Regions from separate parts of the Lentzea sp. NPDC051208 genome, predicted to be linked through region 4. Evidence: riboswitches for the same ligand, from Rfam matches in the RefSeq annotation. Region 4 holds a riboswitch; each other region holds the start of a gene.
The links. A riboswitch is a leader RNA that binds a small molecule or an ion and turns the genes downstream of it on or off. The one in region 4 is predicted to bind cobalamin.

Region 1: another riboswitch for cobalamin. It lies ahead of AB0M48_RS33605 (iron ABC transporter permease); the one in region 4 lies ahead of AB0M48_RS33915 (CbtB-domain containing protein).
Region 2: another riboswitch for cobalamin. It lies ahead of AB0M48_RS08925 (putative cobaltochelatase); the one in region 4 lies ahead of AB0M48_RS33915 (CbtB-domain containing protein).
Region 3: another riboswitch for cobalamin. It lies ahead of AB0M48_RS41900 (ribonucleoside-diphosphate reductase subunit alpha); the one in region 4 lies ahead of AB0M48_RS33915 (CbtB-domain containing protein).

The regions. Positions count from the first base shown of each region.
Region 1 is NZ_JBFBAW010000016.1:155,295-162,938, reverse strand. It holds gene AB0M48_RS33620 (S8 family serine peptidase) at 1-3,198, shown strand, start outside; gene AB0M48_RS33615 (3-isopropylmalate dehydrogenase) at 3,493-4,530, shown strand; gene AB0M48_RS33610 (YciI family protein) at 4,600-5,019, opposite strand; cobalamin riboswitch at 5,101-5,244, shown strand; gene AB0M48_RS33605 (iron ABC transporter permease) at 5,277-6,299, shown strand; gene AB0M48_RS33600 (ABC transporter ATP-binding protein) at 6,299-7,039, shown strand; gene AB0M48_RS33595 (ABC transporter substrate-binding protein) at 7,036-7,644, shown strand, end outside.
Region 2 is NZ_JBFBAW010000003.1:317,639-325,282, forward strand. It holds gene AB0M48_RS08910 (cobalt-precorrin-4/precorrin-4 C(11)-methyltransferase) at 1-79, opposite strand, end outside; gene AB0M48_RS08915 (cobyrinate a,c-diamide synthase) at 110-1,486, opposite strand; gene cobO (cob(I)yrinic acid a,c-diamide adenosyltransferase) at 1,483-2,097, opposite strand; gene AB0M48_RS08925 (putative cobaltochelatase) at 2,108-4,012, opposite strand; cobalamin riboswitch at 4,050-4,201, opposite strand; gene AB0M48_RS08930 (beta-eliminating lyase-related protein) at 4,217-5,176, opposite strand; gene AB0M48_RS08935 (hypothetical protein) at 5,187-5,384, opposite strand; gene AB0M48_RS08940 (hypothetical protein) at 5,353-5,556, shown strand; gene AB0M48_RS08945 (hypothetical protein) at 5,540-6,601, opposite strand; gene AB0M48_RS08950 (8-amino-7-oxononanoate synthase) at 6,645-7,644, shown strand, end outside.
Region 3 is NZ_JBFBAW010000029.1:65,084-72,727, forward strand. It holds gene AB0M48_RS41900 (ribonucleoside-diphosphate reductase subunit alpha) at 1-1,708, opposite strand, end outside; cobalamin riboswitch at 1,815-2,027, opposite strand; gene AB0M48_RS41905 (LysE family transporter) at 2,225-2,773, opposite strand; gene AB0M48_RS41910 (LysR family transcriptional regulator ArgP) at 2,873-3,730, shown strand; gene AB0M48_RS41915 (SDR family oxidoreductase) at 3,880-4,608, shown strand; gene AB0M48_RS41920 (DUF998 domain-containing protein) at 4,689-5,396, shown strand; gene AB0M48_RS41925 (hypothetical protein) at 5,321-5,731, shown strand; gene AB0M48_RS41930 (TIGR03086 family metal-binding protein) at 5,731-6,297, shown strand; gene AB0M48_RS41935 (hypothetical protein) at 6,309-6,647, shown strand; gene AB0M48_RS41940 (class I SAM-dependent methyltransferase) at 6,640-7,338, opposite strand; gene AB0M48_RS41945 (DUF3800 domain-containing protein) at 7,331-7,644, opposite strand, start outside.
Region 4 is NZ_JBFBAW010000017.1:12,226-19,869, forward strand. It holds gene AB0M48_RS33870 (site-2 protease family protein) at 1-560, opposite strand, end outside; gene AB0M48_RS33875 (PD-(D/E)XK nuclease family protein) at 727-1,572, shown strand; gene AB0M48_RS33880 (thioesterase family protein) at 1,569-2,342, shown strand; gene AB0M48_RS33885 (hypothetical protein) at 2,520-2,957, shown strand; gene AB0M48_RS33890 (phosphoribosyltransferase family protein) at 2,987-3,628, shown strand; gene AB0M48_RS33895 (antibiotic biosynthesis monooxygenase) at 3,562-3,873, opposite strand; gene hisG (ATP phosphoribosyltransferase) at 3,870-4,730, opposite strand; gene AB0M48_RS33905 (phosphoribosyl-ATP diphosphatase) at 4,745-5,008, opposite strand; gene AB0M48_RS33910 ((2Fe-2S)-binding protein) at 5,116-5,766, shown strand; cobalamin riboswitch at 5,801-5,990, shown strand; gene AB0M48_RS33915 (CbtB-domain containing protein) at 6,023-6,211, shown strand; gene AB0M48_RS33920 (CbtA family protein) at 6,233-6,988, shown strand; gene AB0M48_RS33925 (HAD family phosphatase) at 7,022-7,644, opposite strand, start outside.

The sequences.
Region 1 (7,644 bases), on a different contig from region 4:
GCGCAGCCGGTGAAGAGTGCGCAAGGGTTGGACGCGAAAGCGTTGCACCTCAAGGTTTCCCCCAGGCTGAACGCCGCGGGCGCGGTCACCGCGTTCGTCGCGCTGGACCGCAAGCCGGCCGTCGACGCGTTCGACGAGAAGAAGAGCCAGGGCAAGGAAGTCGCGAAGCAGGCCGCCAGGCAGGCCAAGAGCGACGTGTCCGCCACCGCGGACCAGGTCGTCGGCCAGCTCAAGAGCGCTGACACGCGGACCTTGGAGCTCTACCGCACCTCCAACGGCGTCCCCGGCGTCGTCGTGAAGGCCGACGCGCAGAAGGTCCGCGAACTCGCGCAGCGCGCGGACGTCCTCGCGGTCTACCCGGTCGTGCCGAAGAAGCGCCAGAACTCGAACGCCGTCCAGCTCACCAGGACGCTCAACGTCTGGCAGCAGTACGGCAAGCTCGGCGACGACATCCGCGTCGGCATCATCGACACCGGCGTGGACTACACGCACGCGAACTTCGGCGGCCCCGGCACGGTCGAGGCGTTCAGGGCCGTCGACCCGCGCGCGAAGGACCCGAACTTCCCGACCGCGAAGGTCGTCGGCGGTTACGACTTCGTCGGTGAGGACTACGACGGGGAGAGCACCGACCCGGCGATCAACACGCCGAAGCCGGACCCGAACCCCCTCGACTGCAACGGTCACGGCTCGCACGTCGCCGGCACGACGGCAGGCTTCGGCGAGAACGCCGACGGCAGCACGTTCAAGGGCGACTACACCAAGCTCGACGCCGCGAAGCTCAACGAGATGAAGATCGGCCCCGGCACCGCGCCGAAGGCACAGATCTTCGCGCTCAAGGTCTTCGGCTGCGAGGGCTCGACCAACGTCACCTCGCAGGCGCTCGACTGGTCGCTCGACCCCGACGGCGACGGCGACTTCTCCGACCACCTCGACGTGGTCAACCTGTCGCTCGGCTCCGACTACGGCGCCCCGGACGACCCCGACAGCCTCTTCGTGAAGAAGCTGTACAAGGCCGGCGTCATGCCGGTCTTCTCCGCGGGCAACGGCGGCGACCTCTACGACATCGGCGGCTCGCCGGGCAACACGCCCGAGGCGTTGACCGTCGCCTCCACGCGCGACTCGTTCGTGCTGCGCGACGGCGCCGAGGCGAACGGCCAGGCGAAGCCCGGCCAGTACAGCCAGAACTTCACCGGCTACCTGGGCTACGACAAGACCCTGCCGGTCGTGAAGCTGACCCAGGCGGGCAACCTCGACGGCTGCCAGCCGATCACCGAGGCCCTCGCGGGCAAGTTCGTGTGGCTCGAGTGGGACGACAACGACGCGACGCGCCGTTGCGGTTCCGGTGGCCGCACCAACAACGCGCAGGCCGCCGGTGCCGCGGGCGTGGTGCTTTCGTCCACCCTGAACAACTTCAACGCGGGCATCGCGGGCAACGCGACCATCCCGGTCTTCCAGTTCACCGGTGACGCCACCAACCAGGTGCGCCCGCTGCTGGACGCGGGCACGCTGACCGTTCGCCTGGCAGGCGTCCTGCGCACCACGGTGGCGACGTACGACCAGTCCATTTCGGACACTCCGAGCGCGTTCACCAGCCGTGGCACCCGCGGCCAGTCCATCAAGCCGGACGTCGCGGCCCCCGGTGACACGATCTCGTCGGCCGCCGTCGGTTCCGGTGACGACCGCATGGTCATCTCCGGTACGTCGATGGCGTCGCCGCACGTCGCCGGCATCGCCGCCCTGGTCCGCCAGGCGCACCCGGACTGGACGCTGGAAGAGGTCAAGGCCTCGATCATGAACACCGCCGGTGCGGACGTGAAGGAGAACGGCAAGACCTTCGCCCCCAACCGGGTCGGCACCGGCCGCGTGGACGGCAAGTCCGCGATCGACAACCAGGTCCTCGCCTACGTCGAGGAGGACAACGGTTACGTCAGCGCGAACTTCGGCGTCGTCGAGGTCTCCAAGCCGGTCTCGAAGTCCAAGACCATCAAGCTGGTCAACAAGTCCACGAAGCCCGTCGAGTACCAGGTCGGCTACACCGCGGCCACGACGATCCCCGGCGTGAGCTACGTGCTCTCGCAGGACAGGGTGAAGCTGAGCCCGCGCGGCGTCGCGAAGGTCAAGGTCACCCTGAAGATCGACGACCCGAAGGCGCTGCGCAAGACGGTCGACTCGACGGTCGAGGCCAACCAGCTCGACACGCCGCGCCAGTTCCTCGCGGACGCCTCCGGCCGCGTGACCTTCACGCCGGTCTCCGGCGCCACGGTGCCGCTGCGCCTGTCGGTCTACTCGGCGCCGAAGCCGGTCGCGGACATCAAGACCGCGTCCAGCCTCAAGTTCCGCGGCAACGACAAGCAGGCCGTGCTGAACGTGTCCGGCAAGGGCATCGACCAGGGCACCGGCTCGCAGGCCTACCGCTCGCTGATCAGCGTCCTCGAGCTGCAGGCCCAGTCGCCGAAGCTGCGCGACTGCAAGCGCAACGTCACGGAGAACTGCGCGCTCAACGACACGGCCAAGGGCGGCGACCTCCGCTACGTCGGCGCGGCCTCCACGGCCCCGCTGGCCAAGGCGCAAGGCAAGCCCGAGGAGGCGCTGCTCGCGTTCGGTGTCGCCACCTGGGGCAACTGGTACAACCTGGGCAAGAACACCATTCCGTTCGTCGACATCGACACCAACGGTGACGGCACGGCGGACTTCGAGGTGTTCGCCACCCGCCTGACCGACACCGACCTGCTGGTCGCGTCCACCGTGGACCTGAAGACGGGCGAGACCGTCGACATCCAGGGCGTGAACGGCCTGTTCGGCGACGTCGACGCGAACGTCCAGGACACCAACGTCGTCGTCCTGCCGGTGCTGCTGAGCGCACTGGGCATCGACGCGTCGAAGGACACGGCCCGCATCTCGTACGTCGTGGGCACCGGCGGCTACTACCCGGCGCCGGGCAACGCGAACAAGCTGATCGACGTGATCGACCGCAACCTGTCCTTCGACCCGCTCAAGCCGGGCCTGTGGGCGCAGGGCGGCGGCGACGCGGCGCTCTCGTACCTCGCGAAGCCGGGCACCGCGCTCGTCGTCAACAAGGACGAGGCCTCGCTGAAGGCCGACAAGTCCGACGGTCTGCTGGTGCTCAACCACCACAACGCCAACGGCGACCGCGCGTCGGTCGTCCTGGTGCGCTCCACCGGCCGAGGCGCCTACTGACGCCACTCGTCCAACCGCACGCGGGGCCCTTTCGTACTGCATGTCGGTACGAAAGGGCCCCGCGTGCGTTGGGTGAACGCGGGGTGCGATGGGGGCGTCACCCCTTGACGGGACAGCAGTACTGCGGTCGAGTGACACTCGAAAGTGGGATATGGGCCGTGTGGGTGTCCCGCAGTACGGGAGATAACACCCCGATGGGGTGTCCGGCATGCGGCGGGCACCCGCGATGCCGGTAGCCTTTCGCGAAGGAAAGTAGTCCCACCAATTGGGGACTGACACCTGGGAGGTGTGTGGATGCGGCTCGCAGTGATCCCAGGAGACGGGATCGGGCCCGAGGTCATCGCTGAGGCCCTGAAGGTCCTCGGTGAGGTCGTTCCGGCGGCCGAGATCACTCGCTACGACCTCGGCGCGGCGCGCTGGCACGCCACGGGAGAGTTGTTGCCCGAGTCGGTGCTGGGGGAGCTTCGCCAGCACGACGCGATCCTGCTCGGCGCGGTGGGCGACCCGTCGGTGCCGAGCGGAATTCTGGAGCGGGGCCTGCTTCTGAGGCTGCGCTTCGAACTCGACCACCACGTGAACCTCCGCCCGGCTCGTCTCTACCCCGGTGTCCGCAGCCCGCTCGCGGACCCGCCGGAGATCGACATGGTGGTGGTGCGCGAGGGCACCGAGGGCCCGTACGCGGGCAACGGCGGCCTGCTCCGCAAGGACACGCCGCACGAGATCGCCACCGAGGTCTCGCTGAACACCTCGTTCGGCGTCGAGCGCGTGGTCAGGGACGCTTTCGCGCGTGCCTCGAACCGGCAGCGCCGGCACCTGACCTTGGTGCACAAGACGAACGTCCTCACGCACGCCGGCTCGTTGTGGTCGCGCGTCGTGGAGGAGGTCTCGTTGCAGCACCCGGACGTCACCGTGGCCTACCAGCACGTGGACGCGGCGACCATTCACATGGTCACCGACCCGGGCCGTTACGACGTGATCGTCACCGACAACCTGTTCGGCGACATCCTGACCGACCTCGCCGCCGCCGTCACGGGTGGCATCGGCCTGGCCGCGTCGGGAAACATGGACGTGACCCGTCGCAACCCGTCGATGTTCGAGCCGGTGCACGGTTCGGCACCGGACATCGCGGGCCAGGGCATCGCCGACCCGACGGCCGCCGTGCTGTCGGTCGCGCTGCTGCTCGACCACCTCGGCGAGCACGAGTCGGCACGCCGGATCGAGGCCTCCGTGGCGTTCGATCTGGCCACGCGTGATCACCAGTCGCCGGGTCAGACCTACGCGATCGGTGACAGGCTCGCGGCTCTCGTGTCGTCGAACGTGCGCACGGGCTGAGTTCTGCCAGACGTTTTGAAGCCCCGGCCGGGATGTTCCGGCCGGGGCTTCGGCGTTTCCGTGCGCTGGTCAGAGCTGGCCGTTGGCCTCACGCCACGCGCGTTCCTTCTGGATCCACTCGTTGTCCTGCGGGAACTCGTCGATGGACGGCACCCGGCGGATCTCGGTCTTGAACCCGGCGCCCGTCATCGGCATGCGCTTGGCCCACTCGACAGCCTCTTCCTTCGAGGAGACGTTGAGCAGGTAGAAGCCGTTGAACAGCTCCTTGGTCTCGCCGTACGGGCCGTCCGTGACGACCGGCGGTTCGGCGGAGTAGTCGACGACGACGCCCTCGGACGCCTCGGAGAGGCCTTCCGCGGCCAGCAGGACACCGGCGCGGATCAGTTCCTCGTTGAACGCGCCGACCGTCTCCAGCATCTTGTCGAAGTCGAAGTCGCCCATGTTCGCGTAGGCCTCGTCGGTGGCACGCATGATCAGCATGTACTTCACGGTGTGTCTCCCTGCTCGTGTTCCGCGTTCTGACATCCCGAGGTCGAACGGGCCCCGCACTGGATCGACATCACACCCGAAGAATTTCCGAACTTTCTGTTTTCGCAGGTAGGGTCGGCTCAGTCGTGCGTGGGGGAAGACCGGTCGAAGTCCGGCGCTGACCCGCAACGGTAGGCCTCCTCGTGAGGACGAGCCCGAACACCCGCACACGGCCGGCCTGTGTCTCCGATTCCGCCGTGGACTGCGGGAAGGACCAAGTGATCTCCAAGATCAGCGTGCTCGTCGGCGTGCTCGCCGTCAGCCTCGTCGCTGGTGTCGCGCTCGGCCCCGTCTCCGTTCCGTTCGGCCTCACGCTCGAACTGCTGTGGGCGGCGCTGACCGGCGGCACGATCCCCGCCGACCTCGCCGGGCAGTACCACATCGTCTGGAACATCCGGCTTCCCCGCGTCCTGCTGGCCGCGGTCGTGGGCGCGGGTCTGAGCACGGTCGGCGTGGCGATCCAGGCGATGGTCCGCAACGCGCTCGCCGACCCGTACGTGCTCGGCATCTCGTCGGGCGCGAGCGTGGGCGCGACGGCCGTGGCGACGCTCGGCGTCCTGTCCGGTCTCGGCGTCTACGCGCTGTCGGTGGGGGCGTTCCTGACCGGTCTCGGCGCCACCGCACTGGTCTACATCACCGCACGCACGAGCCGAGGGCTCACACCGTTGCGGCTGGTGCTGACCGGAACGGCGCTGGCGTACGGGTTCTCCGCCGTGGCGATGCTGCTGGTGTTCCAGGCACCGCGCGGTGAGGCGGCGCGGGCCGCGATGTTCTGGTTGCTCGGCAGCCTCGGCGGCGCGAACTGGCAGTCGCTGCCCGTCGCCGCCGTGGTGACCGCGGCCGGCATCGTCTACCTGTCGACCAAGGCGCGCCAGCTCAACGCGATGGCGATGGGCGATGAGACCGCGACCACGCTCGGCGTGGCGGTGAACCGGTTCCGCACGCACCTGTTCATCGTCACCGCGGCCATGACCGGCGTGCTGGTGGCGGTCAGCGGGGCCGTCGGGTTCGTAGGGCTGATGCTGCCGCACCTGACGCGCATGGTCGTGGGCGCCGATCACCGCAAGGTGCTCGCTCTCGCACCGTTGGCCGGAGCCTCGTTCCTGGTCTGGGTCGACGTGGCCGCGCGGATGCTCGCGGCGCCCGAGGAACTGCCGCTCGGCGTCATCACGGCCGCACTCGGTGTGCCGTGCTTCATCTTTTTAATGCGCCGCAGGTCCTACGTCTTCGGAGGCCGCTGATGCGGGTCGAGCTCACCGGCGTCACCGTCCGGGACATCGTCTCCGGCATCACGCTGCACGCCTCCGGCGAGGTCGTCGGCATCGTCGGCCCCAACGGCAGCGGCAAGTCCACGACGTTGCGCTGCGTGTACCGGTCGTTGAAGCCGGACGCGGGCACCGTCCTGCTCGACGGAGAGAACGTCCACAAGCGACACGGCGTCGCCCGTGACCTCGCCGCGCTCACGCAGGAGTCGCAGGTCGAGTTCGACTTCACGGTCGCCGAGGTCGTGGAGATGGGCCGCCTGCCGCACGACCGCGATCCCGCCCGCGACGCACGGGTCGTGTCCGAAGCGCTGGCAACGGTGAACGTCTCGCATCTCGCCTCACGGAGCTTCCTCAGCCTCTCCGGCGGCGAACGCCAGCGCGTGCTCATCGCCCGCGCGCTCGCCCAGGAACCGCGCGTCCTCGTGCTGGACGAGCCGACGAACCACCTCGACATCCGCCACCAGCTCGACGTTCTGGGTCTCGCACGCGGGCTGGGCGTCACCGTGCTCGCGGTCCTGCACGACCTGAACCTCGCCGCGTCCTACTGCGACCGCCTGTACGTCCTCGACGAGGGCCGGGTGGTCGCGTCCGGCACACCGGCCGAAGTGCTGGTGCCCGAACTGATCGCCAAGGTCTTCCACGTCACCGCACACGTGGTCGCCCACCCCACAACGGGAGTTCCACAGCTCCTGTTCGACCAGGAGGTCACCCCTTGAGAACCGTCGTCTGCGCCGTGCTGCTGCTGGTCTCCGGCTGCGGTGCCACGGTCGCCCAGGACACCTCCGCGTCCGACCCGGTGACGATCACGAACTGCGGGCAGCAGGTCACGTTCGACAAGGTCCCGTCCAGAGTCGTCACGAACGACACCGGCATCACCGAGCTGATGTTCGCGCTGGGGCTGAAGGACCGCATGGCGGGCTACGTCGTGTCCGGCACCGACACCGTCGACGTCCGCACCTCCCCTTGGAAGGCCGACTTCGAGAGCGTGAAGCACCTGTCCGACAAGGTCTCCAAGGAGGTCGTGCAGGGCGCGAACGCGGACCTGGTCTTCGCCGGCTGGAACTACGGGTTCAGCGAGAGCACCGGCTTCACCCCGGACGCGTTGAAGGCGCTGGGGATCGGGACCTACCAGCTCACCGAGGCCTGCCGCAACGGCGTCGGGCAGCAGCGGGGGATCATGCCCGCGTTGGACGCGCTGTACACGGACCTGCGCAACCTCGGGAAGATCTTCCGCGTCGAGGCCGAGGCCGAGGAGCTCGTGAAGACCTACCAGGAGCAGATCGCTGGTGCCGAGCGGTTGATGGCCGGGAAGCCGAGGCCG
Region 2 (7,644 bases), on a different contig from region 4:
GGCGCGCGCCTCGGAGAGTGATGAGGTCGGCGGCACCGGGACCGGCGCCGACGAAGGAGACCCGACCGGTCGTCGTCACGACAGCTCCACAGGGGGTTTGGGGAGAGACTTAAGCGATGACCGTACCGTCTGCCACTCCGGCCACGAACGGGTGGCAGGCCCGCACGAAACGGGCTACGGCCTCCGGATCACCGGCCGGGTGCGTGTGGAGGTACGACGCGTGCACGCCACCCGCCACGAATCCTTCGGCGACCGGCCGCGAGTCGACGCCGCGCCACTGCCACGCGGGCGGGATCGAGTGCGGTGTGGACAGCTGGGTCCGGTGGAACTCGTGCCCGGTCACGCGGCTGCCCGCCGGGTGCAGCGGCGAACCCGTGGACGCCACCGCGTCGCGATAACCCAGCGTGAGCTTCGGGGTCATGAACCCTTCGGCGTCGAGCACGCCGCACATCGGGTGCCCGTCGAGTGACTTCGCGAGGTAGAGCAACCCTCCGCACTCGGCGTGGACCGGCGCACCCGATCGAGCGAACCGCGCCACCGCGTCCCGCAACTTCACGTTGGCCGACAGCGCTTCCGCGTGCTGCTCGGGGAATCCGCCGGGGAGCACAAGGCCCGCCGTGCCCTCCGGAAGGTCCTCGTCGTGCAGCGGGTCGAGCACGGCCACGGCCGCGCCCGCCGCCTTCAGCACCTCCACGTGCTCGGCGTAGCCGAAGGTGAAGGCCGCTCCCCCGGCGACCGCGATCACCGGTTCGTCCTCGACGCGCTCCACCTGCGGTTCCCACGCGGAGACCGCCATCGTGGGCACCGACGAGGCCAGCCTGCGCACCGCGTCGAGATCGACGTGCTTGGCCACCGCGGCGGCGATCGCGTCCACCGCCGCCACGGCCTCCGGGCCGTGCTCCGCCGCCGTGACGAGCCCCAGATGCCGTGAGGGCAAGGAGAACTGCGGATCGCGCGGCAGCACGCCGAGCACGTCGAGGCCGACCTCGTCGCACGCGGACCGCAGCACCTGCTCGTGCCGTTCCGACCCGACCTGGTTGAGGATCACGCCGCCGAGCCGGACCGTCGGGTCGTAGCCGCGGAACCCGTGCAGCAGCGCGGCGAGCGACCGGCTCTGCCCGCGGGCGTCCACGACGAACAGCACCGGTGCGTTGATCAGCTTGGCGACGTGCGCGGTGGAGCCGATGCCCGCGGTGTCGATGCGGCCGTCGAACAGCCCCATCACGCCCTCGACCACGGCGATGTCACAGCCCTTGGAGCCGTGCGCGAACAGACCGGGGATCCGGTGCTCGCCGACCATGACGGGGTCGAGGTTGCGGCCCGGTCTCCCGGTCGCCAGCGAGTGGTAGCCGGGGTCGATGTAGTCGGGCCCCACCTTGAACGGCGCGACCCGCGACCCGGCCGTGCGCAACGCGGCCATCAGGCCCGTCGCGACGGTGGTCTTGCCGCTGCCCGAGGCCGGGGCCGCGACGACCAGCCTGGTCACCACTCGATCCCCCGCTGGCCCTTCTGCCCGGCGTCCATCGGGTGCTTGACCTTGGTCATCTCGACCACGAGGTCGGCGGCGTCGATCAACTTCTGCGGCGCGTACCGGCCGGTGATCACGACGTGCTGGTGGCCGGGCCGGTTCGTCAGCGTCTCCACGACCTCGTCGACGTCGATCCAGCCCCAGTGCAGCGGGTACGTGAACTCGTCGAGCACGTAGAAGCCGTGGCGTTCGGCGTTGATCCTGCGCTGGATCTCGTGCCAGCCTTCGAGCGCGGCCGTGGCGTGGTCGTCCTCGGTGCCCTGCTTGCGGGTCCAGGACCAGCCCTCGCCCATCTTGTGCCACTCGACGGCGCCGCCCTCGCCGGTCTCGTCGTGCAGCCGGCCGAGCGCCTTGAACGCGGACTCCTCGCCCACCTTCCACTTGGCGGACTTCACGAACTGGAACACGCCGATGTCCCAGCCCTGGTTCCAGCCGCGCAACGCCATGCCGAAGGCCGACGTCGACTTCCCCTTCATCTCACCGGTGTGCAGCATCAGCAACGGCCTGTTCCGGCGCTGGCGCGTGGTCAGGCCGTCCTTCGGCACCTCGGTGGGTTGTCCTTGAGGCACTGGGTTCTCCTTATGCGGCCCGGACGACGCCGGCGAGGTGGTCGGCGCTGAGCTGGTCGAGCTTCACGCAAGTGCCTTGAAGCGCGTCGGCGATCTTCTGGGCGAGACCGAGGCGGACGTGGCCCTGTTCGCAGTCCACGACGACCACAGCGGTCTTCTCGAGCAGTCCGGCGGCCTTCAACGCGTCCTTGGTGGGGTCGCCCCCCAGGCCGGACGACGTCGCGCGGCCGTCCGTCAGCAGCACCACGAGCGGGCGCTTCTGAGGATCGCGCATCCGTTCGATCTCCAGGACGCGGTGGGCCTTGAGCAGGCCGTCCGCGAGCGGAGTCCGGCCTCCGGTGCGCATCTTCTTGAGCCTGGTGGCAGCCGCGTCCACCGAGGTCGTCGGGGGCAGCGCGAGCTCGGCCTGGTTGCCGCGGAACGTCACCACGCCGACCTTGTCCCGGCGCTGGTAGGCGTCGCGCAGCAGCGAGATCACCGCGCCGCTGACGGCCGACATCCGCTTCTGCGCCGCCATCGAGCCCGAGGCGTCGACGACGAACAGGACGAGGTTCGACTCCTTGCCCTCCCGGACCGCCTTGCGCAGGTCGGCGGCGGTGAGCAGCAGTCCGGGACCGCTGCGGCCCCGCGCCGCCTGGTGGGGTGCCGCGTTCGTGAGCGTGTCGACCAGGTGCAGGCCACTGCCGTCCACTTTGGACGAGCGGACGATCCGGCCGGTGCGGGCACGGGCGCGGGAACGCTTGCCGGGCGCGCCTTCGCCGACTCCGGGGACCTCCAGCAGCCGCGCCTTGAACGCGGGCGCGGGCTCCGGTGCCGGACGGTCCTGAGGCGCGTTCCCGTTGCCCTTGGGGCCTTCCTGCGGCTCGGGCAGCTCACCGCCGCCGGGGCCGTCGTCGTCCGGGCCCTCCGGCGGCTCCTCCGCGTGCTCGGCCGCCTGGCGCATCGCGTCTTCGAGCTGCTGCTCCTCGATGCCGGGCTCGTCGAACGGGTCGCGGCGGCGCCGGTGCGGCAACGCGAGCCGGACCGCGGTCTCGACGTCCGTCTCCTCGACCTCGGTCACGCCCCGCCACGCCGCGTGGGCGGTGGCGGCACGGGCCACGACGAGGTCCGCGCGCATGCCGTCGACCTCGAAGGCGGCGCAGACGGCGGCGATCCGGCGCAGCTCGCTGTCCGGGAGGGACACCCGCTTCAGGTTGTCGCGCGCGTCGGTGATCTGCTGCTTGAGCTCGGCGTCCTGCCCGGCCCACTTCGCCGCGAACGCGACGGGGTCGGCCTCGTAGGCGAGCCGCCGCCGGATGACCTCGGTGCGCACGGCGACGTCCCGGGCGGCCTTCACCGCCACGGTCAGCCCGAACCGGTCGAGCAGCTGTGGCCGCAGCTCACCCTCTTCGGGGTTCATGGTGCCGACCAGCAGGAACTGGGACGGGTGCGAGACCGAGACGCCCTCGCGCTCGACGTGCGCGCGGCCCATCGCGGCGGCGTCCAGCAGCAGGTCGACCAGGTGGTCGTGCAGCAGGTTGACCTCGTCGACGTAGAGGACGCCCCGGTGTGCCGCGGCCAGCAGGCCGGGCTGGAACGCCCGCACGCCCTCGGTCAGCGCCTTCTCCAGGTCGAGCGACCCGACCAGCCGGTCCTCGGTGGCGCCGACGGGCAGTTCCACGAGCCGGGCCGGCCGCCGTTCGACGCCCTCGTGCGGCGCGTCGGGGCAGTCGGTGGTGCCGGGCGCGCAGCCGAAGCGGCAGCCCCGGGACGCGTCGAGGTCGGGCAGCAGTGCGGCGAGGGCACGCACGATGGTCGACTTCGCGGTCCCCTTCTCGCCTCGGACGAGTACGCCGCCGATGCCGGGGTGCACGGCGTTCAGCAGCAGGGCCAGGCGGAGGTCGTCATGTCCGACGACAGCCGAAAACGGGAACATGCTCGGCGAAGTCCTTCCTCGGGTGTCCACGCCCGCGGTCGGTGATCAAGAGGGGAACGAGTTCCTGACTCCCGGTTCTCTCTCTACCGGTCACAGTCGCGGGACGGCGCCGGATTCGCACCGGCTTCCTCGCACTCCCCTCACAGCCCCGGCATCGTCGCATTTCGCACCCCCAGGTCCAACAGCCAGGTGAGCGACGTCGCCCTAGATCAAGCTCAGGAACTCTCCCCAGGCCTGTCGCACCTCGTCCGCCGTCCACTCCAGCGCGGGCTCGGCGACGGTGATCTCCGTCTTCGCGAGCGTCCCGTCCCGCCAGAAGCCGCCGAGGAACTCGCCGCTCACCTCGGTCAGCCGCCGCGGGTCGCCGGGCAGGTGCAGCGCGAACTGGTGGGTGTGCGGCTCGGGCAGATCCATGGCCGCGGCCACGACCTTGGCGTGCTCGACGTACGCGCCGAGCCTCGGCAGCACGGTGTCCAGGCCGTGCAACGCGGACAGCGCCGCCGGCCACTGCTGGAACAGCATGCCGCCGTACCGGTGCCGCCACACCCGTGCCTGGTCGACGAAGTCCTGGGTGCCGGCGAGCGCCGCGCCGGAGATGCCTTCGAGGGACTTGTAGAACGACACGTAGACCGAGTCGAACAGGTCCGCGATCTCCGGCAGCGGCTTGCCCAGGCCCAAGGTGCTCTCCCACAGCCGCGCGCCGTCGAGGTGCACGACCGCGTCCCGCTCACGGGCGGCGTCGACGAGCGAGGTCAGCTCGTCCCAGGACGGCAGGACGAACCCGGCCTCGCGGTCCGGCACCTCCAGCAGCAGCGTGCCGTACGGCTCCGGGCAGGTCGCGACCTGCGAGTTCGGCACCTTGATCGGGCCCAGGCCGGACAGCACGGTGAGCGCGTCGTTCTCGTGGTCGAGCTGGTGGGCCCGCGGATGCATCGCGACGATCGGGTTGTGCGTGCGGTCCGCCCAGCACTTGAGGGCGATCTGCTGCGCCATGGTCCCGGTCGGCACGAACAACGCGGCCTCGGTGCCCAGGAGCTCCGCGACCCGCGTCTCCAGCGCGCCCACCGGGCCGCCGTCGCCGTAGCGGTCGGGGTCGACGTCCGGTACCGGGCCGAGCCTCTCCAGGAGCGTCTTCTTGCGGGTTCCGGAGAGCTGACGGTTCATCACCCGGGCATCAAACCTCAGCCGCGAGCGTGTCGGCGAGTGAAATGACGCCTGCCCGGATCTCGCCGTCCGTCATGCCCTGGGCCAGCAGGAACTCGATGTGCTCACCGCGCAGCACGGCCAGCACGGTGTGCGCCCTGAAGGTCGAGCCGACCAGCTTCGCGAGCCGCTCGACGGTGATCCGGAAGTCGTCCTCGCAGCTGCGCACCGTCGTCCGCTCCACGGCTACGACCAGCGGCAACGACGCCTCGCTGGGCCTTCCCCTCGGCACCACGCCCGAAGAGGTGCTCGGCGACGTCTACCGGTTCGACGAGATCGCCGAGGCCCACCGCGCACTCGAAGCCCGCACCACGACGGGCAAGCTCATCGCGCGACCGTGACCGACTTCGGCGCGCGGAACGACAGCAGGTTCAGCCACTCCGGCTCCGGACCCACCAGGTGCAGCGACGGCTCGTGCTCGGCGACGGTCCGCAACGTCACGGCGGCCTCCAGCCGGGCCAACCCCGCCCCGAGGCAGAAGTGGCGGCCGTAGCCGAACGCGAGATGCCGAGGGTCGGTTTCCCTGCCGCTCAACAACAACACGAGTTCCGCACCGGCAGGCACGCGCACACCCGACAGCACCACCTCACGCGCGGTCAGCCGCCGCCACGTCACCACGGGCGTGTCGGTGCGCAGCACGTCCTCGACGAACGACTCGGCCACGCCGGGTTCGGGCAGTCGCGCCCACAGCGAGCGGTCCTGCAACGCGCGGCGCAACGCCGTGGACAACAACTGGGTCGTCGTCTCCTGACCCGCGATCAGCAGGAAGTAGCAGAGGCCGGCGGAGTCCTCGGCGGACACCCCGGCATCGGCCAGCGCGCAGAACAGCTCGCCGTCGCGCGCGTGGTAGCGCTTGATCAGCCACTGGTGGAAGTCGCCGACGTCGTCGACCAGTTCCAGCTGCCGTTCGCGGGTGATGTCGCCCCAGAAGAACTCCAGCGAACCGGTGCTCCAGCGCTTCAGCGTCGGGATGTCGACGTTCGGCAGTCCGAGCAGGTCCATCAGCACGATCGCGGGCAGGTCCCACGCGAGCGACCGCACGAGATCCGTGCCACCCAGGCGTTCCGAAACCAGGGAGCGGATGCGAGGCTCCGCAGCGGCGACACGAGCCGGCGCGAAGAACGAGGCCACGAGCCGCCGCAGGCCGGCGTGCGACGAGGACCCGTTGTTCGCGAGCGTCGGCGGCAACGAGAAGCGGGCCCTCACCAGGGCGCGCAGGGCGGCCGGAGCCACCGGGGTGACGGCGGTCAGCGCGTTGTCGGGCAGGAAGGTGACCGGATCGGCCAGCACGGCGCGCACGTCGTCGTAGGCCGACACCACCCAGCGTCCGCCGATGAACTGCACCGGCGAGGTGAGTTCGGCGCGCGTGAAGGTGAACAGGTCCACGAGCGGCACGCTAGCGGGCGGATGGGAGACTCGGTCGGTGACCGTGAGCACAACTGAGGCGAGTTCCAGCGGTGGTGAGTCGACGCTCGACTGGATCGACACCCGCTCCGAAGCGCGGGCCAAGGCCGGTCTGAGCCGGCGACTGCGGCCGCGCACCTCGGACTCGACGGACCTCGACCTCGCGAGCAACGACTACCTGGGCCTCGCCAAGGACAAGCGCGTCGCGGGTGCCGCGGCCGCCGCCACGCTGAAGTGGGGCTCCGGCTCGACGGGATCGCGCCTGGTCACGGGCTCGACGGAGCTGCACGCCGAGCTGGAGTTCGAGCTCGCGAACTTCTGCGGCTCGCAGTCGGCGCTGGTGTTCAGCAGCGGGTACATGGCGAACCTCGCCGCGGTCACGGCGCTGACGGGTCCCGGCACGGCGATCGTCGCCGACCAGCACATCCACGCCTCGCTGATCGACGGCACGCGCCTGTCCAAGGCCGACGTGGTGGTCGCGGACCACTGCGACGTCGGCAAGGTCCGGCACGCGCTGGAGACCCGCGGCAAGCGGCGCGCGATCGTCGTCACGGACTCGGTGTTCAGCGTCGACGGCGACATCGCCCCGCTGAACGAACTGCACGAGGTGTGCCGGGCGACGGGTGCCGCGCTGGTCGTCGACGACGCGCACGGCCTCGGCGTCGTCGGGCCGGGTGGCCGGGGTGCGGTCGCCGAGGCGGGCATCATCAAGGCGCCGGACGTGATCACCACGCTGACGCTGAGCAAGTCGCTGGGCGCGCAGGGCGGTGCCGTCCTCGGCCCGAGCCGGGTGATCAAGCACCTGATCGACACCGCGCGGCCGTTCATCTTCGACACCGGCCTCGCGCCGAGCAGCGTGGCGGCTGCCCTGACGGCGATCAAGATCCTGCGCGAGGAGCCGGACCGCCCCGAGCGGGCGCTGACCGTGGCGCACGACCTGAGCAACCGCCTGAAGGAGGCCGGTTTCCAGGTCAGCACGCCGACCGCGGCCGTCGTGAGCGTGCGGGCGCCCTCGCCGGAGCAGG
Region 3 (7,644 bases), on a different contig from region 4:
GCGTGGCGGCCAGGATCTCGACCGAGTCGATCGGCAGGATCCCCTTGCTCCACAACGATCCCTCGAACGACGCGTAGGCGCCACGTTCCTGGGCCAGCCCGGCGCTCGCGGAGATCGCGTAGTAGCTGATCTCCTCCATGCTGCGGTCGGCGAACTCCACGGCCTCCTGCGACGCCATCGGCGTGCCGAGCGTGAACAGCGCGTCCTGGAAACCCATCAGCCCCAGGCCGACCGGCCGGTGCTTCAGGTTGGAGTTCCTGGCTTCCGGGATCGTGTAGTAGTTCACGTCGATCACGTTGTCGAGCATGCGCACCGCCGTGCGCACGGTCTTTTCGAGCCGAGAGTGGTCGATGCCGTTCTCTGTCACGTGCCGGGCGAGGTTCACCGACCCGAGGTTGCAGACCGCGACCTCGTCTGCCGCGGTGTTCAGGGTGATCTCGGTGCACAGATTGGACGAGTGCACGACACCGCTGTGCTGCTGCGGCGAACGCAGGTTGCACGGGTCCTTGAACGTGATCCACGGGTGACCGGTCTCGAACAGCATGGTCAGCATGCGCCGCCACAGGTCGACGGCCTGCACACGGCGGAAGACCTTGATCTCGCCGTTGTCGGCCATCTCCTCGTACGCGCGGTACTTCTCGGCGAACTCGCTGCCGAACGCGTCGTGCAGGTCCGGCACCTCGTCGGGGGAGAACAGCGTCCACCGCCCGTTCGCGCGCACGCGGCGGATGAACTCGTCCGGCACCCAGTTCGCGGTGTTCATGTCGTGCGTGCGGCGGCGCTCGTCGCCGGTGTTCTTGCGCAGGTCGAGGAACTCCTCGACGTCGATGTGCCAGGTCTCCAGGTAGGCGCAGACAGCGCCCTTGCGGCGCCCGCCCTGATTCACCGCGACCGCGGTGTCGTTGGCCACCTTGAGGAACGGCACGACACCTTGGGACTTGCCGTTGGTGCCCTTGATGTGCGCGCCGATGCCGCGCACCGGGGTCCAGTCGTTGCCGAGACCGCCGGCGAACTTGGACAGCAGCGCGTTGTTGCTGATGCCGTGGAAGATGGCGGCGAGGTCGTCGTCCACAGTGGTGAGGAAGCACGACGAGAGCTGCGGGCGCGTGGTGCCCGAGTTGAACAGGGTCGGCGTCGAGCACATGAAGTCGAAGCTCGACAGCAGCTCGTAGAACTCGATCGCGCGGGCGTTCCTGTCGTCCTCTTCGAGGGCGAGGCCCATCGAGACGCGCATGAAGAACGCCTGCGGCAGCTCGTAGCGGCGGTCGTCGTGGTGCAGGAAGTAGCGGTCGTAGAGCGTCTGCATGCCCAGGAACTGGAAGTTCAGGTCGCGGGAGGCGTCGAGTGCGGCGCCGAGCCTGGCCAGGTCGAAGTCGGCCAGGCGCGGGTCGAGCTGGCCGAGCTCGATGCCGTGGCGCACGAAGTCCGCGAAGTACGACGGGTAGCGCTCGGTCATCTCGGCGTGGGACAAGGGGATTCCGCAGGCATCGGCGCGGAGCTTGTCCAGCAGCAGCCGGGCGCTGACGTAGGAGTAGTCCGGGTCGTGCTCGACCATCGTGCGGGCGGCCATGATCGGCGCGAGCGCGAGCTCTGCGTCGGTGATGCCGTCGTAGAGGGTGCGCTTGGTCTCGGCCAGAACCGCCTCGGCGGACGCGTTGGGCAGGCCGGCGCAAGCTTCGTTGATGACCACTGAAAGGCGGTCGGGCACGCTCTCTCCTCCGAGATCGGCCCGGGGGAACGCGTGCGCGCGCCAGCGGTCGACACCACTGGTGCACACAGTCGCCCTCCCTCGGGGCACCGTGTCGTGCGCGCAGGCTTGCGCGCACACCAATGGCAGGTCTTCGGACTCGTGGGCGTACCTCTGGCGCCTACCGGCCGTCGCTTCCCAGGTCTCGCGACCCAGTGCTTCGTTGACGGCTTTCGTTCCCACTCACCGCTGCGGGGCAGTCCCGGATTCCCACCGGGTTCCCTCTTGCCTCACCGGCCCGGTTGAGTCGGGTCGGTGAACCACTGGCGCGGCAGATACTACATGTGGGGGTGGTGTCTGGATCACCACCCAACATGCGCGTGTCGTGGGCTAGGGTCGGGAACGTGGGTGATCTGCGGCCTCGGGTCGTCATCGGTGCTCTGGTCAGCGCGGGCCTCGCTTCGGCGTCCCTTTTCGCCGGCGCGTCGGCGCCCGTGACGAGCGGTGTCCTGGCCGTCGCGGCGGTGCTGGTGATGATCACGACCCGGCGATCAGGGTCGCCCCGAGAGTGATCATCACGGCGGCGATCAGGCCGTCCAGCACCCGCCACGCGCGGGGCTTCGCGAACAACGGGCTGAGCAGCCGCGCGCCGAACCCGAGCGCGACGAACCAGGTGATGCTCGCCGTCACGGCGCCGACCCCGAAGAGCCACCGTCCGGCCGCGATCGAGCCGAGCAGCAGCAGCGTGTCGAGGTAGACGTGCGGGTTGAGCCACGTCAGCGCGAGCGCCGTCAGCACGGGCCGGCTGTTCGTCTCGGTTCCCGCGTTCAGCGCCGAAGGCCTGAACGCCCTGCATGCCGCCAGAAACCCGTACCCCAGCAGGAAGATCCCGCCCACGACCGCCGCGACCGTGATCGCCTGCGGGAACTTCTTCACGATCACGCCGAACCCGGCGACGCCCACCGCGACCAGAATCGCGTCCGAGAGGGCGCACACGGCGACGACCTTCGCCACCGCGTGCCGCCGAAGTCCTTGGCGCAGCACGAAAGCGTTCTGCGCGCCGATCGCGACGATCAGGGTCATCATGGTGCCGAAGCCGAGCAGCAGGTCAGTCACAGGTTCCACGGTATTCACGCCGTCTTGATGAGACCAGCTAAAGATTGTTAAGTACCATTAGCAGCTGTGATGGATCTCGACCTGGTGCGCACGCTGCTCGCGGTCGTCGACGCGGGCACGTTCGACGCGGCCGCCGCAGCGCTGCACGTCACGCCTTCCGCTGTCTCGCAACGCATCAAGGCCCTGGAGCAACGAACGGGCCGCGTGCTGCTGGTGCGGGCGCGCCCGGTGCGGCTGACGCCGTCGGGCGAGGTGATCGTCCGCTACGGTCGGCAACTGCTCGCCCTCGACCAGGACCTCGACGCGGCGCTCGGGGAGGACGCGGTCGTGCGGGTGCCGATCGCGGTGAACGCCGACTCGCTCGCCACGTGGTTCCTGCCCGCCCTGCAACGGGTGCCGCCCGACCTGCGGATCTCGTTCGACCTGCACCGCGAGGACCAGGACCACACGACGGCGTTGCTGCGGCAGGGGCTGGTGATGGCGGCGGTGACGTCCTCACGTGAGCCGGTGGCGGGTTGCTCGGTGACCAAGCTGGGCGAGATCCGTTATGCGGCGATGGCCACCCAGTCCTTTGTGGAGCGCCACGAGGACGGCCCGCCGAAGTCGTGGCTGCCGGACGCGCCGGTCGTCGTGTTCGACCGCAACGACGACCTGCAGGACCGTTTCGTGCGCACGCTCACCCGCGGCCGTGGCGCCTCTGACCACCGCCACTACGTGCCGTCGTCCGAGGTGTACGTGGGGGCGATCGTGGCCGGCCTCGGCTGGGGAATGGTGCCGCCGCAACAACTCCAGGACGGCCTCGTCGACCTCGTGCCGGGCCGCACCATCTCCGTGCCGCTGTACTGGCAGCAGTGGAAGCTCGACTCGCCGGCGCTGACGGCGGTGGCGGAGGCGGTCGCGGCCGAGGCGGGCGTCGCGCTGAACTAGGCGCTGGTGGGCCGCGCTGAAAGCTCGCCGCTGAGGCCGGTCCGTCCGTTGCAGGCCACCTCCGGCCACGCCGCCACGAACCGCACGCGGGGAACCCCGCGCGAACTCCCGGCGCGGACACTAGCCTCGGCACCATGACCGGCGAGCCGATGAACCTCAACGGGAAGACCGCAGTCATCTACGGCGGTGCGGGCAGCGTGGGCGGCGCGATCGCCGCCGCGTTCACCGAAGCGGGCGCCAGTGTGCACCTGGCCGGCCGCACGGAGGCGACGCTCAAGGCCAGGGCCGCCGAGCTCGGCGCCGAGTACGCCGTGGTCGACGCGCTCGACGAGCAGGCGGTGGACCGGCACGCCGCCGCGTTCGAGCGGATCGACATCTCCGTCAACGTCACCACCGACAACGACGTCCAGGGCACGCCGATGGTCGAGATGAGCGTCGAGGACTACCTCAGCCCCGTCGTGTCGGCGGTCCGGTCGAAGTTCCTCACGTCGAGGGCGGCGGCCCGGCACATGATCAGGCAGCGCTCCGGCGTCATCCTGTTCTTCGGCGGCACCGGTGAGCCGTCGGCGCACCGCAAGTGGCGGCTCGGCGGTCTGCTCGCGGCGTTCGACGCGGTGGAGTCGATGCGGCGTCAGCTCGCGGCCGAGCTCGGCCCGAACGGCGTGCGGGTGGTGACCCTGCAGACCGGCGGCATCCCCGAGTCGGTTCCGCTGGAACATCGGGCGCCGATCGAGGAGGACATCGTCGGCGACACGCTGCTCGGGCGGGCGGCGACGCTCGACGACGTCGGGCGGGCTGCTGTGTTCGCGGCCTCGGACTGGGGGCGCACGATCACGGGCGCGCAGGTCAACATCACGTGCGGCAGCGTCTTCGGCTGATCCTGTCGGGATCCTGGGTACAACCTGTCGGGTTCCTGAACTCAGGAACCCGGCGCGTTCACCCGGACGTTGTCCGTCATGTGCTCATACCTCGCCTGGCCGCCATCGGCGGTGCGCTCGCCGTCGTCGCGACGATCACCATGGTCGGTCTGCTGGACCTGACCGTCGGCTCCCTGCGCCGCACGATCAGCGAGTACGCGCTGGGCGACTACCGCCCGGTCTTCGACGTCGCCGTGGTGCTGCTGGCCGCCGGGTCGCTCGCGATCCTCGGCGTGCTGGTGCACAAGGGGCTGACGAGGTGGCGGTCCGGCGGCTCGATCGCGCTCGCCCTGTGGTCGGCCGGCCTCTTCCTCGTGGTCGCGTTCCCGAAGACGAACTGGGCGATGGGCACCAACGAGCTCAGCGGCAGCATCCACCGGTTCGGCAGCATGCTCGCGTTCGTCAGCCTGCCGATCGCCGTCATTCTGCTCGCGCGGCCGTGGCTCAGGGACCACGTGTGGGGAAAGCACGCGAGGTGGACGATGACGTCCGGTTTGTTAAGCGTTGTCGCATTCATGCCGATCTTGTACGCCATTGTGATGGGCATGGTGTCGGACGTTCGGTGGTGGCGCGTGTTCCCGTTGGGCTACATAGAGAGGATCTTGCTCATCGCCGAAGTGGGCGCTGTGCTCGTTGTCGGGCTGTGGGCGATCGCGGCCAGTAGGGTTGCGCCATGGCGAGTTGGGGAGACCTCGCGGATTACGTCCGCGCCACGTACGACGTCGTCCACGACGAGGGCGAAGAGCTGAGGATCCTCTTCACCTTCGGGGACGTGGAGGAGGACGAGGACGACCGCACGCAGGTCGTGATCATCGTCCGGGAAGTGCTCGACAAGATGCACGAGTGGGTGCAGATCGCCTCCCCGTGCGGGTTGGCCAAGGACGTCGACCTCCGGGCGGTGCTGGCGGAGGTGGGCAACTCCACCGTCGCGTGCGGCCTCGCGATCATGGGGGAGCACGTCGTGGTGCGGCACTCGTTGCCGCTCAAGGACCTCGACATCCACGAGTTCACCGACCCGCTCCAGCTGCTCGCCGGTACCGCGGACACGTTGGAAGAGCAGTTCTGGGGAGGCGACGGCTACTGATGTTCGATCTGACCCCCGCGGCGGACCGGCTCGCGGATCTGGTGCGCAACGTGACGGACGGCGACCTGAAGGCGCCGACCCCGTGCCCGGACTACACGGTCGGCGACCTGCTCGACCACGTCAACGGCCTGTCGGTCGCGTTCACGATGGCGGCGCGGAAGACCCCGCTGGAGGGCGCGGGTTCCGGCGACGCGTCCCGGCTGCCGCTCGACTTCCGGGAGTCGATCCCGCAACGGCTGGCCGAGCTCGCGACGGCCTGGCGTGCGCCGGAGGCCTGGGAGGGCATGACCCGCGCGGGCGGCGTCGACCTGCCCGGTGAGGTCGCGGGCGCCGTGGCGCTGGACGAGATCGTGCTGCACGGCTGGGATCTCGCGAAGGCGACCGGGCAGCCGTTCGAGGTCGAGGAGGACCTGCTCCAGGTCGTCCACGCTTTCGTGGCGGAGATCGGCCCGGACGACCGGGACGGCTCGCTCTTCGGAGCCGCGGTGGAGGTCGACTCGAACGCGCCTCTGCTCGACCGTGTCCTGGGACTCAGTGGGCGTGATCCGGGGTGGAACCTAGGTTAGGCTCTCCTAACGTGAGAACCATTACGGTGCAGGTTCGGGCAGGGCTGGGCGTGGGACGTCTGGCCGCCGCCATGGAGTCCCTGGTGGAACTGCATCCTGAGCTGTGTCGTTCCGGCTTCGCGCACCACGAGGTCGCGGATCCCGCCGCCGCCACCCCCGCGGCCCTCGCGGAGGCGGAGGCGGGCCTCGACCTGCAGACCGGCGTCCTGATGCACGTCGTGTGGCTCGACGCCGGTCCCGTGCGCACCGGCCGGATCGTGCTGGTGCTGCACGACATCGTGGCCGACCGCCTGCCCAGGATCCTGCCGTGGCTGGTGCAGGCCTGGAAGCAGCCGGCGCTGGTCAGCTGACCTTGCGTGCCAGGAACACGTGTTCGCGGCCCGGCCGGTCCGGCGCGTCCCGCACGTCGACGACCTCGAAGCCGCAGCGCACCAGGCTGTGGGTGACCTCGGCGCGTGAGCGGAACCGCAGAGTCGAGTCCGAGGTGATCACCGAGCCGTCCGGGAAACCGTAGGTGTGGCGGAACGACACGAACGGCATGCTCACGTCGAGCAGGTCGAACTCCTCGCGCACGCCGACCAGCACCCGCGGCTTCACCCGGGCCCAGTCCTCCCAGGCCCGTTCCTCCGGCCGCCGCGTCTCGAACGCGAAGTGCCCGCCGGGTCGCAGCGCCCCGTGCACACCCCGGAGCGTGGCCTCCCAGTCGTCCCCGAGGAACACCTGCGCGACGTTCCCGGTCATCGTGGCGAGGTCGACCGACATCGGGGGCAGCGTGGTGGCGTCGCCGTGAATCCAGGTGACCCGGGACTCCTTGGCACGGGCGATCTCCAGCGAGGCCAGCGCCGGATCCACTCCGACGACCGTCCGGCCGGACGAGGCGAGCAACACCGCCAGACGTCCCGTTCCGCACCCGATGTCGAGCACGCTCCTCGCCTCGACCTCGGCCGCGATCCCGAGATACAACTCCAGGTCGAGGCGAGGCCCGTCGAAGGCGTCGTAGATTTTGGCCAACCTGGGGTCGGCGAATATGGCGTCAGGCATTCCACATCGTAGGCCCGACGACGTAGGGCATCAGCAACTCGATCGCCTCTCGGTCCGGCTTTCCGTTCAGTTCCTCCTCCGCGACCCGCCGCGCGATGCCCGCCAGGAAGTCGGCGACCTGCACTCGGGCGTCGTGCTGCGAGTCGACCAGCGTCAGGCTTTCCAGCCGTGGCGCCAGTTCCCTGAGCCGCTGGATCCGGCCGGCGGTCAGCGACAACTGCTGGTCGTGCACGATCGACACCGGCCCCTCCCACTGCGCCACGGTCCGCAGGATCGCCGGGAACAACGGGTCGAGCGCCCCGCGCG
Region 4 (7,644 bases):
GTCGCCCGTTGCCCGGTCATGGCCCACACACCGGCCCTGACGATGCGTCCGCCGTCCAGCGGCAGGCCGGGCAGGAGGTTGAAGACGGCGACGGCGGCGTTCGCGGCGGCGAGCTGGAAGACCAGCACCCACACGACGCCGTCCTGGTTCATGACCATCGCGCCGATGCCGAACATGATCGCCAGCACCACGGACACGGCCGGACCGGCGCCCGCGACCGCACCCTCGTGGCCGGGTTTGCCAGGTGTGCGCATGATCTCGGTGGACCCGCCCAGCAGGAACAGGTGCAGCCGCCTGACCGGCAGGCCGAGCCGCAGCGCCACGACGCAGTGGCCGAGCTCGTGCGCGAGCACCGACAGTCCGAGGAAGAGCGCGAGCACAACGGCCATCAGCAGCCCGACGCCCGGCGCCGTGCCGGGAGCGAGGTCGTCGACGAACGGGGCGTAGAACGCCACCACGATCGCCGAGCCGATCCACCACGACGGCGCGAGCAACACCGGGATGCCCGCCACCCGGAACAGCAGCAGGCCGCCCACTCGATCACTGATCCGCGCGGCCACGGAAGCACTCTAGAGGGGGTGGTGTGATCTCGCGGTTCGGTGCGAATCGCCTGGGCGTGGCGCTGCTTCGTGCGCACGTCTTCAGGAGCGGTGGTGACCGGCTCCAAGCGGCCTCGGGCAGGTGGCGCTCCCGGGATTGTCAGACCCCTGTCCTAGGGTGCGAACCATGAGCACCACGTTGCGCAGGCCCGCGCTCTCGCCTTCCCGGGCAGGGGACTTCAAGCAGTGCCCGCTGCTCTACCGGTTCCGCGCGGTCGACCGGCTGCCGGAGAAGCCGACGAAGGCGCAGGTGCGCGGCACGGTGGTGCACGCGGTGCTGGAAGACCTGTTCGCACTGCCCGCGGCCGAGCGGGTGCCCGACCGCGCGCGGTCGATGATCACGCCGGCCTGGGAGCGGGTGAAGGCCGAGCGCCCGGAGTTCGCGACGCTGTTCGAGGTCGAGGGCAGCCAGGAGGAGGCGGAGTGGCTGGAGTCCGCCACGAAGCTGCTCGACGGCTACTTCGGCCTGGAGGACCCGCGGCGCCTGGAGCCGGAGTCGCGCGAGCTGCTGGTGGAGTCCGAGCTGCCGTCCGGTGTGCTGCTGCGCGGCTACATCGACCGCGTGGACGTGGCCCCGACGGGTGAGATCCGCGTCGTGGACTACAAGACCGGCGCCGCGCCCCGCCAGGTGGGCGAGGCGAAGGCGTTGTTCCAGATGAAGTTCTACGCCCTGGTGCTGTGGAAGCTGCGCGGCGTCGTCCCCCGCCAGCTGCGCCTGATGTACCTGGCCGACCGCCAGGCCCTCGCCTACACCCCGGACGAGTCCGAACTGGCCCGCTTCGAGCGCACCCTCGACGCGATCTGGCAGGCCATCATGCGCGCCGCGCCGACGGGCGACTTCCGCCCCAACCCGAGCCGCCTGTGCGACTACTGCGACCACAAGGCCTTCTGCCCGGCGTTCGACGGCACCCCGCCGCCCTACCCCGGCTGGCCCGAGCCGGACGACACCGAGCCGCTGCAGGACCGCGACTGATGCCGGCCTTCTACCTGCCGCTGGACGAGACCACGTTCCGCTCCACCGAGCACACCGTCGGCCCGTGGGGCCCGGACAGCCAGCACCTGGGCCCGCCCTCGGCGTTGCTGGTGCGGTCGCTGCTGAAGCTGGGCAACCCGTCGTCGGCTTTGGCACGCGTCACGTTCGAGGTGCTCGGCCCCGTCCCGGTGGCCGACCTGACGGTGTCCACCTCGGTCGAACGCCCCGGCCGCTCGGTCGAGCTGCTGGCGGCGGCGCTGTCCCACGAGGGCCGCACCGTGCTCACGGCGCGGGCGTGGCGCATCGTCACCTCGGACACGGCTTCCGTGGCAGGCGGCGAGGTTCCCGCACTGTCACCGCCGGAGTCCGCCGTACCGATGGAGATCCCCGAGCACTGGGGCGGCGGCTACCTGGCCGCCGTCGAGTGGCTTTCCGTGTCGGGCGGCATCTTCACGCCGGGCGACGCACAAGTGTGGGCCCGCCCGCGCGTCGCCGTGGTCGAGGGTTCCGAGCCGTCACCGGAGGAACTGCTGTTCTCCGTGGTCGACTCGGCGAGCGGCGTCTCGTCCCGTGTGGACATTCGCAAGTGGTACGCCATCAACACGGACCTGACCGTGCACCTGCACCGCCGTCCCGCCGGCGAGTGGGTCGGCATGGACGCGCGGACGACCATCGGGCCGGACGGCGTCGGGCTCGCGACCAGCGTGGTGCACGACGTGGCCGGGCCGGTGGGCACGACGGCGCAAGCGCTGTTCGTGCGCGAACGCTGACGAGGGCGCGCGCTCCGCTTCACCGAAGACTGAACGCCGCTACCTCACAGGACACACCCGAGTCTCAACCTCAACAGCCATCCCACTGACCGCGACGCCTCGCGATCCCGGTCCCCCTCCTGGGCGCTACCGCCGCACCCGTGCGGACAGCCACGGTGGAAGCGGGGAGGGGACACGATGGCGAAGAAGACCCGCAGACAGCGAAAGACCTACTACTTCCTGCTCGTCGCGGCGCTGGTGATCGGCTGCGTCGTCGCGCTCCACCACGGGAACCACCTGCGAGCCGTGTGGACGGGTTCGTTCACCGTCGCGACGGCCTGCTGGATCATCGCCGTGCTCTACCCGGTTGCGTGCGGAGTGCTCACCAGGCAGGGCCTGCCGTGCCGCAACATCTCGAACGGCGTGCTGTTCGGCTGCAGCCGCCACACCTGGATCAAGTTCCGGGCGCACTTCGGCCGCCATGAACGCGCCAGAGTCAACACCACCACGGCATCAAGAGCCGAACGCCCGACCCCCGAGCCCCAGCACGCCAACGTCCTGTTCTGGCTCACCATCATCGCCACCAGCTCGGGGTTCATCTCGATGACCACCGATGTCATCGGCCTGTTCGACTGAGCAGGAAAGGGCGTAGCGTCAGCGGGACTGTGAAGAGGTTCGCGAACCGGCAGGAAGCGGGCCGCGCCCTCGCCGCGCGACTCGCGGACCTCCCGTGGCACGACCCGCTGGTCCTAGGCCTGCCGAGAGGCGGCGTCCCAGTGGCGAAAGAGATCGCACAACACCTCAACGCCGAACTGGACGTGGTCGTGGCGCGCAAGATCGGTGCCCCCGGCCACCCCGAGTACGGCGTAGGCGCCGTCACCGCGGACAGCGAACCCATCTACGACCCGAGGGTGCTCAGAGCCCTGAACCTCACCGAAGAGCAACTGGGCCGCACCTGCGACGTAGAACGAGCCGAAGCGAAACGGCGCACGGCCCTCTACCGCGGCGACAAGCCACTCACCATAAGAAACCGCGACGTGATCCTCGTGGACGACGGCCTGGCCACCGGCGTCACCGCCAGAGCAGCGCTCCACTGGATCGCCCAGCGCGAACCGCGGAGCGTCACCCTGGCCGTCCCGGTGGCCGCGAGAGAATCCCTCGGCACCTTCAGGACGAGAGTGATCGCCGTCCTCACGCCGAAGCGCTTCCAGGCCGTGAGCCGCTGGTACGAGAGCTTCGATCAGACCACGGACGAAGAGGTGCTCAACGCGCTCTCGAAGTGCGACACGACCGGGAACGGCAAGTAGAAGCGGTGCAGCAAGGCTGACCACCGCTCGTACGAAGGTCCCTGCCGGAAGCCCACGGTGTGCGATTCGACCGTGTCCCAGCGCACGAGCAGCAGGTAGCGCGACGGCGTCTCCAGGCAGCGCAGCAGTTCCAGGCCGCGGAAGCCCGGCGAGGCGGAGATCAGCTCCCGCGCCTCGCCGAACGCCCACTCGAACTCCTCGGCACTACCCGGCAGCACGTCCAGCAGGGCGTGCTCGGTGATCACAGCCGGCAGAACCTGATGTCCGAGGCCAGCACGGCCTTGGCGCCGATCGCGGCCAGCTCGTCCATCACCTTGTTCGCCTCCTTGCGCGACACCATCGCCCGCACGGCCGCCCAGTCCGGGTTGGCCAGCGGCGCGACGGTCGGTGACTCCAGGCCCGGGGTCAGCGCGATCGCGGCGTCGAGGAGCGAACGCGGGCAGTCATAGTCGAGCATCAGGTACTGCTGCGCGAACACGACGCCCTGCAGACGGGCCGTCAGCTGCTTCTTGGCGGCCGTGAGCTCCGAGCCGTTGCGGTGGATGAGGACCGCCTCGGACTCGCAGATCGGCTCGCCGAACGCCACCAGGTCGTGCTGGCGCAGGGTGCGGCCGGAGCCCACCACGTCGGCGATCAGGTCGGCCACGCCCAGCTGGATCGAGATCTCCACGGCGCCGTCGAGGCGGATCACCTTGGCGGTGATGCCGCGGGCCTTGAGGTCGCGGCCCACGAGCTTCGGGTACGCCGTGGCGAGGCGCTTGCCCTCGAGGTCGGAGACCTTCCAGTCCGTGCCGCGAGGCCCGGCGTAGCGGAAGGTCGACGAGCCGAAGCCCAGCGCGAGCAGCTCCTCGACGGACGAGCCGTTGTCGTCGGCGCCCGAGTCGGCGGCCAGGTCACGGCCGGTGATGCCGAGGTCCAGGTCGCCGGACGCCACGTAGATCGCGATGTCCTTGGGACGCAGGAAGAAGAACTCGACCTCGTTGTTGTTGTCGAGCACGGTCAGATCGCGCGGCTCGTGCCGCTGCCGGTACCCGGCCTCGGTGAGCATGGCGGAGGCGCGTTCAGCGAGCGCGCCCTTGTTCGGGACTGCAACGCGCAGCATGTGAAAGTCTTCCGTCAGAGGTACTTGTAGACGTCTTCGAGGGTGAGGCCACGGCCGAGCATGAGCACCTGGAGGCGGTAGAGCAGCTGCGAGATCTCTTCGGAGAGCTTCTCGTCGGACTCGTACTCGGCGGCGATCCAGACCTCGCCCGCCTCCTCCAGGACCTTCTTCCCCTGCGCATGGACCCCGGCCTCGAGCGCGGCGACGGTGCCGGATCCCTCCGGCTTGGTGGCGGCTCGTTCGGTCAGCTCAGCGAACAGGGAATCGAAGGTCTTCACGGCTCCACATCCTCCCATCCCGGCCACCCCCGTCCACACCGCGGTCGCATCTGTCCCAGGCCGTGGACGTGATCTGTCCTGCATGGACACCCAGTAGCGTGAACTTCGTGTCTGAGTTCGCCGAGGTCCTCGAAGCGCTGCGCCGGGTGCGCGGAATCAACCCCTTCTTCGCCCTCGACGTGGGCCGTCCCGACGATTCCTGGCTGCCGGGAACGGCACTGCTGGAGGGCCCGGCGCTCAAAACCACGATCGACGCCATCGCGAACCGGTACAAAGCGGAGGAACCACGCGTGGCGGCCAGCCTGTTCTTCCTCAGCTACACGGCACGGCTGCTCAGTCCGCTCACGGCCGCGAACATCCCGATCGACGTGCGCCCGGAGAACCTGTGGTGGCAGCACCACCCGGCGAACGGCCTGAGCGTCCGCATCGACCAGCCGCGACTGGGCCCGCAGGCCGCGGAAGCGCTCGAACCAGTGGTGGAAGCGATTCAGCGGGTCACCCCGGTGGCGCGCGGACTGCTGTGGGGCAACGCCATGTCGAACATCGCGGGCGCGCTCAAAATGGTTGTTCGCGCACGGATGCTCACCGCCGAGGAAGCGGAAGAACGAGGCGAACGGCTCATGAGCGCGCCCCCGTTCGAACAGGCGGGAGAATTCATCACTTTTCCCGGCGAAGTCACTTTCCGGCGCAGGAGCTGTTGTCTCTACTATCGCGTCGCCGCAGGTGGGAAGTGTGGTGACTGTCCACTCGTGAAGTGAGGAACGCAACAACTCTTATGGCCGGTTGTGCTTACCAGGCCGATCAACTTACGGTGCACGCGCCGCAGTGACGGGAAGCCGGTGAGAATCCGGCGCGGTCCTCGCCACTGTGACCGGGAAGCGATCCCCGCCGAGCACGTCACTGGTCCCCGCCGGGACTGGGAAGACGCGGGGGCAGCGTTGATCCGGGAGTCAGGAGACCGGCTGCGGCGCCGCAAGGAGAGTTGACCTTCCACGAGGTATGGAGGAGCCCGTCATGACGAGCCCCGCAGCAAGCCTGTCCGCCGTCCGCGTGCCCAAATGGGCCTTCGCCGTGTCACTGCTCGGCCTGATCGTCACCTACCTGGTCCTGCAGGAGAACGGCCTCGCGCTCGGCGCGGGTTCCGAGATGCTGCACGAGTTCTTCCACGACGGGCGCCACGCGCTCGGCGTTCCGTGCCACTGATCCGATCCCCGGATCAGGCACATGACGACGTACAGGTCTCTGGCACTGCGCGGAGTCGCGGCCGGCGGTATCGCCGGTGTCGCGTCCGCGCTGGTGCAGCTCCTGGTGACCGAGATCCCGATTCGTGCCGCGCTCGCGGTCGAGGAGGCACGGGCACCCGCCGGTGAGGAAGCCGGCCACTCGCACGGTGGCGGGGACGAACTGGTCAGCCGTGGCGCCCAGGTCGTGGGCGGCATGCTCGGCGTGGTGATCGTCGGCATCGCGGTGGGCCTGGTGTTCGCCACGGCCTACGCGCTGTCGAAGCGCTGGTTCACCGGCAGCACGCCGTTCAGCCGCAGCTTCGCGTTCGGTGCCGCGGTGTTCGGTGCCGTGGCGCTGCTGCCGTGGCTCAAGTACCCCGCCAACCCGCCCGCCGTGGGCGACCCGACGACGGTGAACTACCGGACCGCGCTCTACCTCGGTGTGGTGGTGGCCGGTCTGGTGATCGTGTGGGCCGCGAGCTGGCTCGCCGAGCGGCTGCGCGCGCAGTCGCAGCCGGTGCGGACGACGGCCGTGCTCCTCGCGGTGGCCGCGGCCACCGCGGTGGTGCTGCTGGCGTTCCCCGCGCCGCCGGACACGATCCCCGCGGACATGCCGGTGAACGTCCTGTGGCAGTTCCGCCTCAGCTCGCTCGCCCAGCTCGCCACGCTCTACGTCGGCATCGGCGTGGTGTTCGGCCTGCTCATCGACCCGGCCACCCGCAGGGCCAAGACCGCCGAGAAGGCCGCAGTCGCGTAATGGTGGGGGTGGCCTCGCGGCCACCCCCACCACCTACTGAAGGGCCTTCAGCACGTCGGCGTCCACGCCCACGAGCGAGTCGCGGAAGATCCGCCGCTCCCCCGCCTCGACCTCGACGTCGCAGGGCACGACCAGCACGGTGCACCCGGCGGCGACGGCCGCGGCCACCCCGGTGGGCGAGTCCTCGATCGCGACGCAACGCGCCGGGTCCACGCCCAGCAGCCTGGCCGCCTTGAGGTACGGCTCGGGCAGCGGCTTGTTGAGCCCGTCCACCTCGTCACCGCACACGGTCACGTCGAACAGGTCCCGCCCGATCGTGTCCAGCGCGACCTCGGTCAGCGAGCGCTCGGTCGACGTCACCAGCGCCATCGGCACACCCGACGCGCGCACGGCCCGCAGGGCTTCCTGGGCGCCCGGACGCCACGGCAGCCCGGCGCGGAACACCTCCTCGGTGCGGCGCGAGATCCACGCGGCGCCGTCGGCCATGTCCGCCTCGGTGGGCTCGATGCCGACGTCGGCGAACAGCAGGCGCATCGTGGTGGCCACGTTGCTGCCGACCATGCGTTCGCGGGTCTCCAGCGACAGGACACCGCCGAGCTTCTCCGCGTACTCGTAGAGCGGGATGTCCCACAGCTTCTCGGAGTCCAGCAGCGTCC